Regions from separate parts of the Dickeya chrysanthemi NCPPB 402 genome, predicted to be linked through region 3. Evidence: predicted binding sites of a transcription regulator. Region 3 holds the regulator's gene; each other region holds the start of a gene.
The links. Region 3 encodes PhoB, which activates phosphate uptake and scavenging genes when phosphate is short. Its sites were predicted from a motif close to CTGTCATAAAACTGNCNNAT; they were not measured.

Region 1 (4,255 bases), 1.4 Mb from region 3:
GAACGCGGAAGTCTGATTTGCCCATCGGGAAGCGGTTCGGGTAGCTCTGTACCGGCTTGCCGTCTTTCAGGTCAAACCCTTCGGTGAAGTTAAGCGAACGGATTTCCGCCAGCGTAAAGTCGATGGCGTAGTAACGGCCGTCGGCGCGCGCCCGGCCGGGAAAGCGGCTGGCGACGTCGGTCACGCGGTCAAGGTAGTGATCGTGCAGCACCACCAGCGCGTTGTCTTTGGTCATCACCAGATCTTGTTCCAGATAGTCTGCGCCTTGCGCATACGCCATCGCTTTGGCCGGCAGAGTATGCTCCGGCAGGTAGCCGCTGGCGCCCCGGTGGGCAATGACGATTTTATCGCTGGTCTGCGCCAGCACACTGAGGGACATCACCAGTGCGACACCGGCCAATAATGGTTTGAACGGAGGAATCATGTCAGCGTCCTTTTTCAGTGGGAGAAAGAAAAGCTGTGTGAGTGGTGATGATGAAAACGAACAGGTCGTTGATAACTCCCCGCCAGTCCGGTATGAACCGGCGGGGATAATGCTCATGGTTTACGGTAAGTAAACCATGACGAGATGACAGAATCAGGCGCGCTTCGCCAGTTCTTCTTTATGTTTTTTCTCGTTGATCATGGTCAGAATCAACAGCAGCACCGCCAGTACGCTACCGCCGATCATCACCATGAAACCGCCGTTCCAGCCGAAGAAGTCTACGGTGTAGCCGACGATGGCGCTGGCTGCCACTGAGCCGCCCAGATAGCCGAACAGACCGGTGAAGCCCGCGGCGGTGCCGGCGGCTTTCTTCGGCGCCAGTTCCAGCGCGTGCAGGCCGATCAGCATTACCGGGCCGTAGATCAGGAAGCCGATGACGATCATACAGAGCATGTCTACGTTGGGGTTGCCCGCCGGGTTCAGCCAGTACACCACGGTGGCGATGGTCACCAGGCTCATGAAGAACACGCCGGTCGCGCCGCGGTTGCCTTTGAACACTTTGTCGGACATCCAGCCGCACAGCAGCGTGCCCGGAATACCCGCGTATTCGTACAGGAAGTACGCTATCGACGATTTATCCAGCGCGAAGTGCTTCACTTCTTTGAGGTAAGTCGGCGACCAATCGAGAATACCGTAACGCAGCAGATAGACGAACACGTTGGCGAAAGCGATGTACCACAACAGTTTGTTGGGGAACACATACTGCATGAAGATTTCTTTCGCCGTCAGTTCCTGTTCGTCTTTTTCGCTGTAATCCACCGGGTAATCGTTTTTGTATTCTTCGATCGACGGCAAACCACAGGATTGCGGCGTGTCGCGCATCATGGCGAAGGCGAACAGCGCGACCAGAATGGCGGCAAAGGCCGGCATATAGAGTGCGGCTTTCCAGTCCTGGAACCAGGCCATACCCAGCAGGAACAGCAACGGCGGGATGCCGCCGCCCACGTTATGGGCGCAGTTCCAGATAGAGACGATACCGCCGCGTTCTTTCTGCGACCACCAGTGCACCATAGTACGACCGCACGGCGGCCAGCCCATGCCCTGGAACCAACCGCAGATGAACAGCAGCACAAACATCACCATGATGCTGGAGGTCGCCCACGGGACGAAGCCCATAAACAGCATGACCGCGGCGGCCAGAATCAGACCGGCGGGCAGAAAGACGCGCGGATTAGAGCGGTCCGACACTGAGCCCATGATGAATTTGGAAAACCCGTAGGCGATGGAAATACCGGACAGTGCGAAGCCCAGGTCGCCTTTGGAGAAGCCCTGTTCGACCAGATACGGCATCGCTAACGCGAAGTTCTTTCTGACCAGATAGTAGGCGGCGTAGCCAAAAAAGATCCCCAGAAAAATCTGCCAGCGTAACCGGCGGTAGAGCGGGTCTACCTGATGTTCCGCCACGCGCGGGCGATGAGCCGCAGGCTTGAAAATACTCAACATAAATAAACGATCCCCGATAGTTATTTTCTATAACGCTCGCCAGCGTAGCGAATGCGCGTAATCCTCGATGTGAGTAAACGCGCAATTGTTACACTTTTATGACGTAGGGCGCTATTTTGAGCTTTAGATAACACAAATGAAATAACCATTTTTCATTTTTGAGTGATTTGAATCACATATTCGGCGTCATACCACCATTTAATTTTCGTTTTTTGAGTGTTTTTGTTCTTTATCAATCATTGCGGCGGCGTTTTATGTCCCACTAGACGCAGACGGCTCCGGATTGAGGTAAAACGGCAATGGCGAACAACGGTTTGCGGCGAGAAACGGATGTAGTGATTATCGGCGGTGGCGCCACGGGGGCGGGAACGGCCCGCGACTGCGCGTTGCGCGGGTTGCGTTGCCTGTTGCTGGAACGGCACGACATCGCCACCGGCGCTACCGGCCGTAATCATGGACTGCTGCACAGCGGGGCGCGTTATGCGGTCACCGATGCGGAATCCGCCCGCGAATGTATAGAGGAAAACCAGATTCTGCGGCGCATCGCCCGCCATTGTATCGAGCCGACCGATGGCCTGTTCCTGACGTTGCCGCAGGATGACCTCGATTATCAAACCCGCTTTATCGCCGCCTGTCAGCGGGCGGGGATCCGGGCGCAGGCTATCGAACCACAAGAGGCGCTGCGGCTGGAACCGGCGGCTAATCCGGCGTTGATCGGCGCCGTGCGTGTGCCGGACGGCACGGTCGATCCCTTCCGGCTGACCGCCGCCAATATGATCGATGCCTGCGAGCATGGTGCGGAAGTACTGACTTACCACGAAGTCATCGGATTGATCCGTCAGGGCGATCGTGTCGTCGGTGTGCGCGTTTTCGACCACAAACGCCAGGTAGCCAACGAAATTTATGCGCAAGTGGTGGTGAATGCGGGCGGCATCTGGGGGCAGCGCATCGCCGAGTACGCGGACCTGAATGTCCGCATGTTTCCGGCCAAAGGCGCATTGCTGATTTTGGGCCACCGCATCAATAACCGGGTGATTAACCGCTGCCGGCCACCGGCTGACGCCGACATTCTGGTGCCGGGCGATACCATTTCGCTGATCGGCACCACCTCAACCCGTATCGATTACGACCAGATAGACAACATGACGGTAACGCCGGCGGAAGTGGACACGCTGATCCGTGAAGGCAGCCTGCTGGCGCCGCAACTGGCGCAGACCCGCATTCTGCGCGCTTACGCCGGGGTGCGGCCGCTGGTGGCGAACGATAACGACCCGTCCGGGCGCAGCGTCAGCCGCGGCATTGTGCTGCTGGACCACGCCAGCCGCGACGGTCTGGAAGGTTTCGTCACCATCACCGGTGGCAAGCTGATGACTTACCGGCTGATGGCGGAATGGGTAACGAACAAAGTGTGCGAAAAACTCGGCCACCGGGTTGCATGTACCACGGCATCGCGACCGTTACCGGGGTCGGAAGTCTCGGATCCGGATACGCCGCAGGCCGCCTCGCCGCTATCGGCGCCGCTGCGTGGTTCCGCCATTTACCGCCACGGGCAGCGTGCCGTACCGCTGGTATCCGGCCAGCGGGTGGACAGCAGTCTGGTGTGTGAATGCGAAGCGGTGACGGCCGGTGAAGTGCGTTACGCGGTGGAGTCGTTGCAGGTTAATAACCTGACTGACCTGCGCCGGCGCACCCGCGTCGGCATGGGGACCTGTCAGGGGGAACTGTGTGCCTGCCGTGCGGCCGGTCTGTTGTGCCGGCTCGGGCAATCCACGCCGCAACAGGCGGTATCGCAACTGAGCCGGTTCCTTAACGAACGCTGGAAAGGTATGCGCCCCATCGCCTGGGGGAACACTTTGCGGGAAAGCGAATTTACCAGTTGGATTTATCAGGGCTTGTGCGGACTGACCGAACGCCCGGAACAGGAGGGCGGCGATGCGTTATGACGTGGTGATTATTGGCGGTGGGCTGGCGGGGTTAGTCTGCGGCATTCGCCTGCAAGAACAAGGCAAACGTTGCGCCGTAGTGAGCAGTGGACAAAGCGCGTTGACCTTTGCGTCCGGCGCGCTGGACCTGCTGGCGGCACTGCCGGACGGCACTGCGGTCGAGCAGCCGTTGACCGCACTGGACGAACTGGCCGCGCAGGCGCCGCATCACCCTTACACTCTGATCGGTAAGGCGCGAGTCAGCCAATTGGCGGCGGACGCTGAAGCCCTGCTGGCGCGTTGCGGGCTATGGTTGCGGGGGGAGAGCAGCGGTAATCATCAACGCCTTACTCCACTGGGCAAGTGGCATTCGTGTTGGTTGAGCCCATCGGACAGCGTGACGCGC
Region 2 (4,255 bases), 1.1 Mb from region 3:
GTCACGGTAGACATCAAAATCCACACCAGCCAGAACAGGCCAAATGCCATCGTCAGCATCGACAGAAACAGCGCGATGCGGTTTTTCTGACGGCGCCAGGCTTGCATCTTGCGACGGGTTTCCATCGAGTCAGAACGGTTTTCAATACCAATGCTTGCCATCAGCGCGCTCCTTCGTTTTTCGCCAGACGCATGATCATCAGCTTCGAACAGGCCAGCACGATAAAGGTAATCACAAACAGGATCAGGCCCAGTTCCATCAACGCGGCGGTATGTAGCCCGGTGTCTGCTTCGGCGAATTCGTTGGCCAACGCAGACGTAATACTGTTGCCCGGCATATAGAGCGAGACGCTGTCGAGCTGGTAGGTATTACCGATGATGAACGTCACCGCCATGGTTTCACCCAGCGCGCGGCCGAGCCCCAGCATAACGCCGCCAATCACGCCGTTTTTGGTGAACGGCAGCACGATGTGCCAGATAACTTCCCAGGTGGTGCAGCCGATGCCGTAAGCGGATTCTTTCATCATTACCGGCGTTTGTTCGAACACATCGCGCATCACTGCTGCAATGTAGGGGATTATCATGATAGCCAGAATCACCCCGGCGGCCAGAATGCCGATACCGAACGCCGGCCCGGAAAACAGGGTGCCGACCAGTGGAATGCTGGAAAGCACGTTGCCTACCGGCTGTTGGAAATATTTGGCGAACAGCGGGGCGAACACAAACAACCCCCACATGCCGTAAACGATACTTGGGATCGCGGCCAACAGTTCAATCGCCACCCCGAGCGGACGTTTCAGCCAGCCCGGCGCCAGTTCCGTCAGGAACAACGCGATACCGAAGCTGATGGGAATGGCGATGATCAGTGCGATCAACGAGGTCACGATAGTGCCGTAAATCGGTACCAGCGCGCCGAATTGCCCGGCGGGGGCATCCCACTCTTTGGTCCATAAAAAGGAAAAGCCGAATGTTTTGATGCTTGGCCAGGAGGCAAAAATCAGGGAAACGATAATTCCGCCCAGCAGCAGCAACGTTAACAGGGCCGCCAGCCTGACCAGCGCCCCGAAGAGAATGTCGCCCTGTTTTCCCGGGGGTGTAATAGTTTTTCCCGGAGGTGTAATAGTTGGCTTTTGCTCAGCCATACGTCTCTCTTCTTTCAGTAACTGCGTCTTTCAGATAATGGGGATGAACCCCATGAAGGTCAGAGGCGGATACCCCGTTTCCGGTTTATCCACCCCGCGTGACTCACCTAACTGATGTTGCTAACCGCAATCAATACAGCGCCTTACCACTGCTGTCTTTGATTTGGGTTTTCCATGCCGCACGTACCTGCGCAACCACGTCTTTCGGCAGGGTGGCGTAATCCAGCGCTTTCGCCTGATCGCCGCCTTTGTTGTACGCCCAGTCGAAGAACTTCAGCACTTCCGTACCCTGCTCAGGCTTGCTCTGCTCTTTGTGAATCAGGATGAAGGTCGTAGAGGTGATCGGCCATACATCCGCGCCTTTCTGGTTGGTCAGGTCCTGTGCGAAGGACTTGCTCCAGTCAACGCCTTTGGCTGCGTTGCTGAATGCGCCTTCCGTCGGGCTAACGGCTTTGCCGTCGGCAGAAATCAGTTTGGTGTACACCAGGTTATTCTGCTTGGCATACGCATACTCAACATAGCCGATAGACCCCGGCAGACGCTGAACAAATGCCGCGATACCGTCATTGCCTTTGCCACCCAGACCGGTCGGCCAGTTTACGGTGTTGCCGGCGCCAATCTTCTCTTTCCACTCGCTGTTCACTTTCGCCAGATAGCTGGTGAACACATAAGACGTACCGGAACCGTCGGCACGGCGCACCACGGCGATATCCTGATCCGGCAGTTTCACGCCAGGGTTCAGTTTGGCGATAGCGTCATCGTTCCATTTCTTAATCTTGCCCAGGTAGATGTCACCCAGCGTTTTGCCGTCCAGCGTCAGCTCACCGGCTTTCACGCCCGGCACATTAACCGCCAGCACGATACCGCCGATCACGGTCGGGAACTGGAACAGACCGTCCTGAGCCAGTTTGTCATCCGCCAGCGGTGCGTCAGAAGCACCGAAATCCACGGTTTTGGCGGTGATCTGTTTCACGCCGCCCGATGAACCAATGCCCTGATAGTTAACTTTGTTGCCGGTTTCTTTTTCGTAAGAATCAGCCCACTTTGCATAAACCGGAGCGGGGAACGTCGCACCTGCACCAGTGAGATTTGCCGCGGCAAAAGCAGAAACCGCCGTCAGAGAAAAACTTGCAGCAACGATACTGGCAACAGTGGTACGCATGAGTTTCATAATCCCTCCTGTGGGATCCGTAGACGTGTAAACCCGGAGCTATTGTTTAATCAGAGTGTAGTTTGCTGGTGGAGAAAATAGGTCAATTCAGTGACAGTAAAATGTACTTAATATGACAGTTATGTGACAGGTGAGTCAGGAATGGAGATATCCACCAGGAATAGGCAACCATTGATTTAGTCATCTATGTAATACTTTCAAAGAGATAATTCTATCAGCCTCTGGTTTCGGTAAAATCACTTGTCACAATGCTTATTTAGACCTTGAATAAATCGGTCTAAGGTTACAAGGAGCGAAATACCGTCATGGCAACCGACTTTGAAGACGCCTGTGAACGCCACTGGCAAGATGCAGAAATTCTGTTTACGCAGGAACGCTGGGCCAATGCCGATCATCTTTATGGCTTCTCGGCAGAGAGTGGATTAAAAAAGTTGATGCTGGCGTTTGGTATGCCCTTTGATACCAACAAAGACATGCCCAGTAACACCAACGACAAAAAGCATATTGATACTATTTGGCTACGATACGAAACTTATCGCAGCGGTCGATGTGTTACTGACTATCTCCTACCTTCCGACAATCCGTTCGATGACTGGCGGGCATCACAGCGCTACACCCATCAACAAAATTTCACTCAAATGACAGCGGAAAAACATCGCAACGGAGCCAAGCAGGTTCAAAATATACTCAAGCAAGCTAAAACGGATGGTGCGATATGATCACCTTTGACGAATTGCTACCTAAGATTAAAGATATTCTTAAACCTTACGCTGATCTTATCAGCCATATTCAACCGGTAGTGATCAACCGAGATCTGAATGGCAAAGTCAGGTTAATCGTTTCTGAATCCGTCCATAACAATCCTGAACAACAGGCTGCAGTTAGTGCGATTGCCGAGCAGTTTTCAGCCGAACTGGCACCCCACAGCTTTGCACCAGATGGCACCGTCTTATACGAATCCAATGTCGAGTCGGTTTATCAATGTACCGCCCATTTTGCACTGGCTGATGATATTCCCGGCGTCTATGTGGTTGACCGACTGGCGACAGAAAGCCGTTGGGATATGATCACGCCAGAATCTAACGGTGCCAGTCGCATCGTCTTTTTTTCTATCAAGGGCGGTGTTGGTCGTTCGACCGCGATGGCGGCTTGTGCATGGTCGCTGGCGCAAGCCGGTAAAAAAGTCATGGTTCTTGATCTGGATCTTGAGTCCCCAGGCTTATCTACCGCCTTGCTACCGGAAGACCGTCGCCCGACTTATGGTATTGCCGACTGGCTAGTGGAAGACCTCGTCGAGAATGGCAACAACCTGATTGCCGACATGGTGGCTACCAGCACGCTATCTCATGACGGCGACATTTACGTGATACCCGCGCATGGCAAAAATCCTGGCGAATATATCGCCAAGTTGGGTAGGGCCTGGATGCCCAAAATGGATCGCAACGGCACCCGGGAAAGCTGGTCCCACAGGCTCCACCGCCTGATTGATCAGTTGGAAGAAAGGATTAAGCCTGATGTCATTTTAATTGATTCACGCTCAGGAATTGATGAGGTCGCCTCCAGTTGTGTTACCGATATCGGTGCCAATACAGTGCTATTGTTTACACTGGACGGTGAGCAAACCTGGTCGGGGTATCGGGTGTTATTTGACCACTGGAACCGTTCGGGTAAGGCCGCTGACATTCGTGAACGTTTGCAGCTTATCGGTGCAATGATTCCTGATGACGAACGACGCGAGGGCTATTTTTCCGGCTTGTGTGAGAACGCCTATGAATTGTTTTCCTCAACACTTTATGACGAAGTACCACCGGGTGAAACAGTAGAAAATCTTTTCAGCTTTGAGATGAATGACGAATCGGCACCTCACTATCCATGGGCGATTCGCTGGAATAGAGGATTCTCCGCACTAACATCGCTACATTCCAGATTTGCGCAAAACACGA
Region 3 (4,255 bases):
GTATAGGGGTAACGCCCGCTGCGGATAGTGTCGGCGGTCGGCAGCACGTAATCGTTTGTGTCGCTGGCCGCCAGCGGCAGCACCCGCACCCCGCTGGCGCGAAAGCCGATGCTGGCGTAACCAATGGCGTTGACCGACGCCGCGACCGCCTGCACCACCGATGCGGAACCGGGCAATTCATTCACCTGCGACAGAAAATCGCCGCCGCACAGCGCCTGTTGTTTGAAGAAACCGTAGGTGCCCGACGCTGAATTGCGCCCGTAGCGCAGCAGTGCTCGCTGTTGCCAGATGCCGTTTAGCCCCAATTCCTGCCAGCGTTGTACCGCTTTGCCGGCACCGCAACGGCGCGTCACCGAGAAGATGGCATCCAGTTGGCGCACCGTCAGCCCGGTAATCGGATTATCCTGATTGACCAGCACCACCAGCGCATCCAGCGCGACGGGCACCGCCGTCGGCGCGTAGCCATAATGCTGCTCGAACGCTTCGATTTCGCTGCTTTTCATCGACCGGCTCATCGGCCCCAGTTGCGCCGCACCGGCGGCCAGCGCCGTCGGCGCCGACGAGGAGCCCGCGGCCTGAATCTGCAGGTTAACGCCGGGGTAATGCTGGCTGAAATCCGCCGCCCAGAAAGTCATCAGGTTCGCCAGCGTATCGGAACCGGCGCTGGAAAGATTCCCCGCCAGCATCGCCTGCGGCGTAGCCGCAACCTGACCAGACAGGCACAACAGCAAAGCAAGCAGGCGGCGGGTGGCTATCATGTGTGGTTTCCATCGGGGTGAAAGACAAGAGTCGGCTATTTTCGGCACAGCGGCGGGGACAATCAAGCCCCCGCCGGTCATCACAACTGTGGATTCGCGGCATTCTGCCCCAGCACCGAGCGAACAATCAGCCGGTTTGGCAAGGTGAACATAAAGCGGGAACCTGCGCCTTCCTCGCTGAGGATCTCCAGCCGGGTGTCGTGGTGGCTGAGCGCATGCTTGACGATAGCCAGCCCCAGACCGCTGCCGCCGGTCTGGCGTGAGCGGGCCTTATCGACACGATAAAAACGCTCGGTTAAGCGAGGGAGATGTTCGGCGGCAATACCCGGACCGTTATCGCTGACCTGGAACTGCGCGCCCTGCGGCGTCTGCTGCCAGCACACCTCAATGCGGGTACCCGACGGCGTATGATTAATGGCGTTATACACCAGATTCGACACCGCGCTGCACAGTTGCTCCTCGTTGCCGAACACCTGCAGTTGCTCGTTGACGCGAAACACAATCTCGTGACGCCCCTGGCTGAGAGTGTCGGCTTCACGTTTGAGCCCCCGTAGCATCAGCGGGATATCCACCTTCTCGTTGAGATCGATAGCGGTGGCGGCCTCAATGCGCGACAGCGTCAGCAATTGCCGCACCAGCCCGTCCATACGGCGGGTTTGCTCCTGCATGGTGTGCAACGCCTTGGACTGCAACGCGCCATCCAGTGATTCGTCGCTCATCATTTCCAGATAACCTTGCAACACCGTCAACGGTGTGCGCAACTCGTGGCTGACGTTGGCAAAAAAGTTGCGCCGTGCCCCTTCCAGTTGGTGCATCTGAGTGACATCGCGGGCCACCATCAGCAATTGGCCTTCCGAATAGGGCATCACCCGGAATTCCACATGGTGGGCGTTTTTCAGCGTCAACGTCAGCGGGCGGCTGAAATCCTGCTGTTGCATATACTGGGTGAATTCCGGGTAACGCAGCAGGTTGAGGATGTTCTGACCATTGTCTTCCGGCCAGCGAAAACTCAGCAAGTGCTGAGCCAGCCGGTTACACCAAATGATGCCGCCCTCTTCAGTGGTGATCACCACCGCATCCGGCAACGACTCCGCTCCGCTGCGAAAGCGTTTGATCAGCAGCGCCAGCTCACGGCGGCGGCGGCGGTTGCGCAGTTGCATCTGATACAGGCCGTAAAACAGCGGCTCCCAACTCCAGCGGCCGGGCGGCGGCGTCATGCTGCGGTCAACCCACAGCCAGTAGGACAGGCGCAGTTGGTTATAGAAGTTCCAGCACAGTGCCGCCAGCACCGACGCTAGCAGAAACCAGGGCAGATAGCCGATGATCAGCCCCAGCAACAAACCGGGCAAACAAAAAAAAGCCAGCTCCAGCGCCAGCTTTTTCCAGGACAAACGTTCTAGCACGTCAGATTTTCTCCGGGACTCACGCTATCAATAACGTGTTGAAAAACGGTATCCAGTTCCCCGAACGGTCTGAACCATCTTGTCGTGTCCACTGGTTTCCAGCGCCTTGCGCAGGCGGCGGATATGCACATCCACAGTACGATCCTCAACATACACGTTAGTGCCCCATACGTGATTCAGCAACTGTTCACGACTATATACCCGCTCCGGGTGGGTCATAAAGAAGTGCAACAGCTTGAACTCCGTCGGCCCCATATCGAGCGCATGTTCTTCCGTCGTCACCCGGTGAGAAGAGGGATCCAGACTTAAGCCACGCATTTCGATCACTTCTTCCACCGCCATCGGCGAAATCCGGCGCATCACCGCTTTGATGCGCGCCACCAGCTCTTTAGGTGAAAACGGTTTGGTGATGTAATCATCGGCACCGACTTCAAGACCGCGTACGCGATCTTCTTCTTCGCCGCGGGCCGTCAGCATCATGACCGGAATATCACGGGTCAGCGCTTCGCGTTTCATGTGCTTGATAAACTGCAAACCGGACCCGCCGGGCAGCATCCAGTCCAGCAGCACCAGTTCAGGGTAAGGCTCGGCCAGCCGGGTCACCGCGCTGTCGTAATCCTCCGCTTCAACCGGCTGATAGCCGTTCTGCTCCAGCACGAAGCACACCATCTCGCGAATCGGCGCTTCATCTTCCACCACCAAAATACGTCTTGCCATATCTATCCTGCCGTTAATATCGTCACGGTTAGCGTGCGGTGTGCATTATGCGTCAGTTTTATGACAGATTTATGAAAAACGCACCCGACAACCGCCGCCCGATCACCGTTTGCGAAGACAGCCGGAGCGCTTATTTTTTACGCCATCCCACGTCGGTCGGCCGCGTTCATACAGATATTATGGGACAGGCCCTAAACTGCACGCCTATAATCGCCGATGATAAAGACGCGGCGTTTCGCCATAACCTACGGTGCCCGCCTTTGTGCCGTTGTCGATGAACACCGCCAAAACAACATATCGTTTGCACTCACCTGCAGGGAGTCTCATGCGAATTATTCACACGTCTGACTGGCATCTCGGTCAGTACTTTTATACACGGAGCCGTGCATCTGAGCATCAGGCGTTTTTGCACTGGCTGGTGCAGCAGGTTGAGCAGCATCAGGCCGATGCAGTAATAGTAGCAGGTGATGTGTTTGACAACGGCGCACCGCCCAGTTACGCCCGTGAAATGTATAACCAATTTGTGGTGGCGTTGCAACGCACCGGCTGCCAGTTGGTGGTGATGGGCGGCAACCACGACTCGGTCGCCACCCTGAACGAATCCCGTGCGTTGCTGGCCTGCCTGAATACCCGGGTGGTCGCCGGTTTTGAGGGCGATATCAACGAGCAGGTACTGGTGCTGAATAACCTCGCAGGTGAGCCGGGCGCCTTGCTGTGTGCCGTCCCTTTTCTACGCCCACGCGATGTGCTTGCCAGTCAGGCGGGTCAATCCGGTGCCCAGAAACAGCAGGCGCTACAGGATGCCATCGCCGAACACTATCGTCGTTGTTACCAGTTGGCGTGCGAACAGCGCGCGGCACTGGGTCGGGAATTGCCGATCGTAGTAACCGGGCACCTCACGACGGTGGGCGTCGCGACCTCCGACTCGGTACGAGATATCTATATCGGTACGCTGGATGCGTTCCCGGCACAAGCCTTCCCCCCGGCGGACTACATCGCGCTCGGGCATATTCATCGCCCGCAACGGGTGGCGCAGTGTGAGCACATCCGTTACAGCGGCTCGCCGATCCCGCTGAGCTTCGATGAGCTGAATCATGAGAAATCGGTCTATCTGGTGCACTTTGAGCAGGGAAAACTGCAGGACGTCACCGCGCTGAGCATACCGACCGAACAGCCGATGCAACTGGTAAAAGGCAATCTGGCGGAGATCGAACGCCGTCTGGCCGGATTCCGCGATTATCATGGCGATAAACCCGTCTGGCTGGATATCGAGATCGCCACGCAGGATTATCTGAGCGATATCCAGCAACATATTCAGGCGCTAACCGAACCGCTCAACGTGGAAGTGATTCTGTTGCGCCGGGCGCGGGAACAGCA

Region 1: the regulator PhoB is predicted to act here: its motif matches at 2,013-2,032, upstream of glpT (glycerol-3-phosphate transporter).
Region 2: the regulator PhoB is predicted to act here: its motif matches at 2,423-2,442, upstream of pstS (phosphate ABC transporter substrate-binding protein PstS).

Annotation. Positions count from the first base shown of each region.
Region 1 covers NZ_CM001974.1:250,773-255,027, forward strand. Annotated here, with positions in the region: gene glpQ (glycerophosphodiester phosphodiesterase) at 1-424, opposite strand, end outside; gene glpT (glycerol-3-phosphate transporter) at 578-1,927, opposite strand; gene glpA (anaerobic glycerol-3-phosphate dehydrogenase subunit A) at 2,227-3,870, shown strand; gene glpB (glycerol-3-phosphate dehydrogenase subunit GlpB) at 3,860-4,255, shown strand, end outside.
Region 2 covers NZ_CM001974.1:4,632,228-4,636,482, reverse strand. Annotated here, with positions in the region: gene pstA (phosphate ABC transporter permease PstA) at 1-161, opposite strand, end outside; gene pstC (phosphate ABC transporter permease PstC) at 161-1,141, opposite strand; gene pstS (phosphate ABC transporter substrate-binding protein PstS) at 1,272-2,312, opposite strand; gene DCH402_RS20535 (SAM-dependent methyltransferase) at 2,618-3,031, shown strand; gene DCH402_RS20530 (KGGVGR-motif variant AAA ATPase) at 3,028-4,255, shown strand, end outside.
Region 3 covers NZ_CM001974.1:3,520,362-3,524,616, forward strand. Annotated here, with positions in the region: gene DCH402_RS15425 (PstS family phosphate ABC transporter substrate-binding protein) at 1-758, opposite strand, end outside; gene phoR (phosphate regulon sensor histidine kinase PhoR) at 839-2,161, opposite strand; gene phoB (phosphate response regulator transcription factor PhoB) at 2,189-2,878, opposite strand; gene sbcD (exonuclease subunit SbcD) at 3,204-4,255, shown strand, end outside.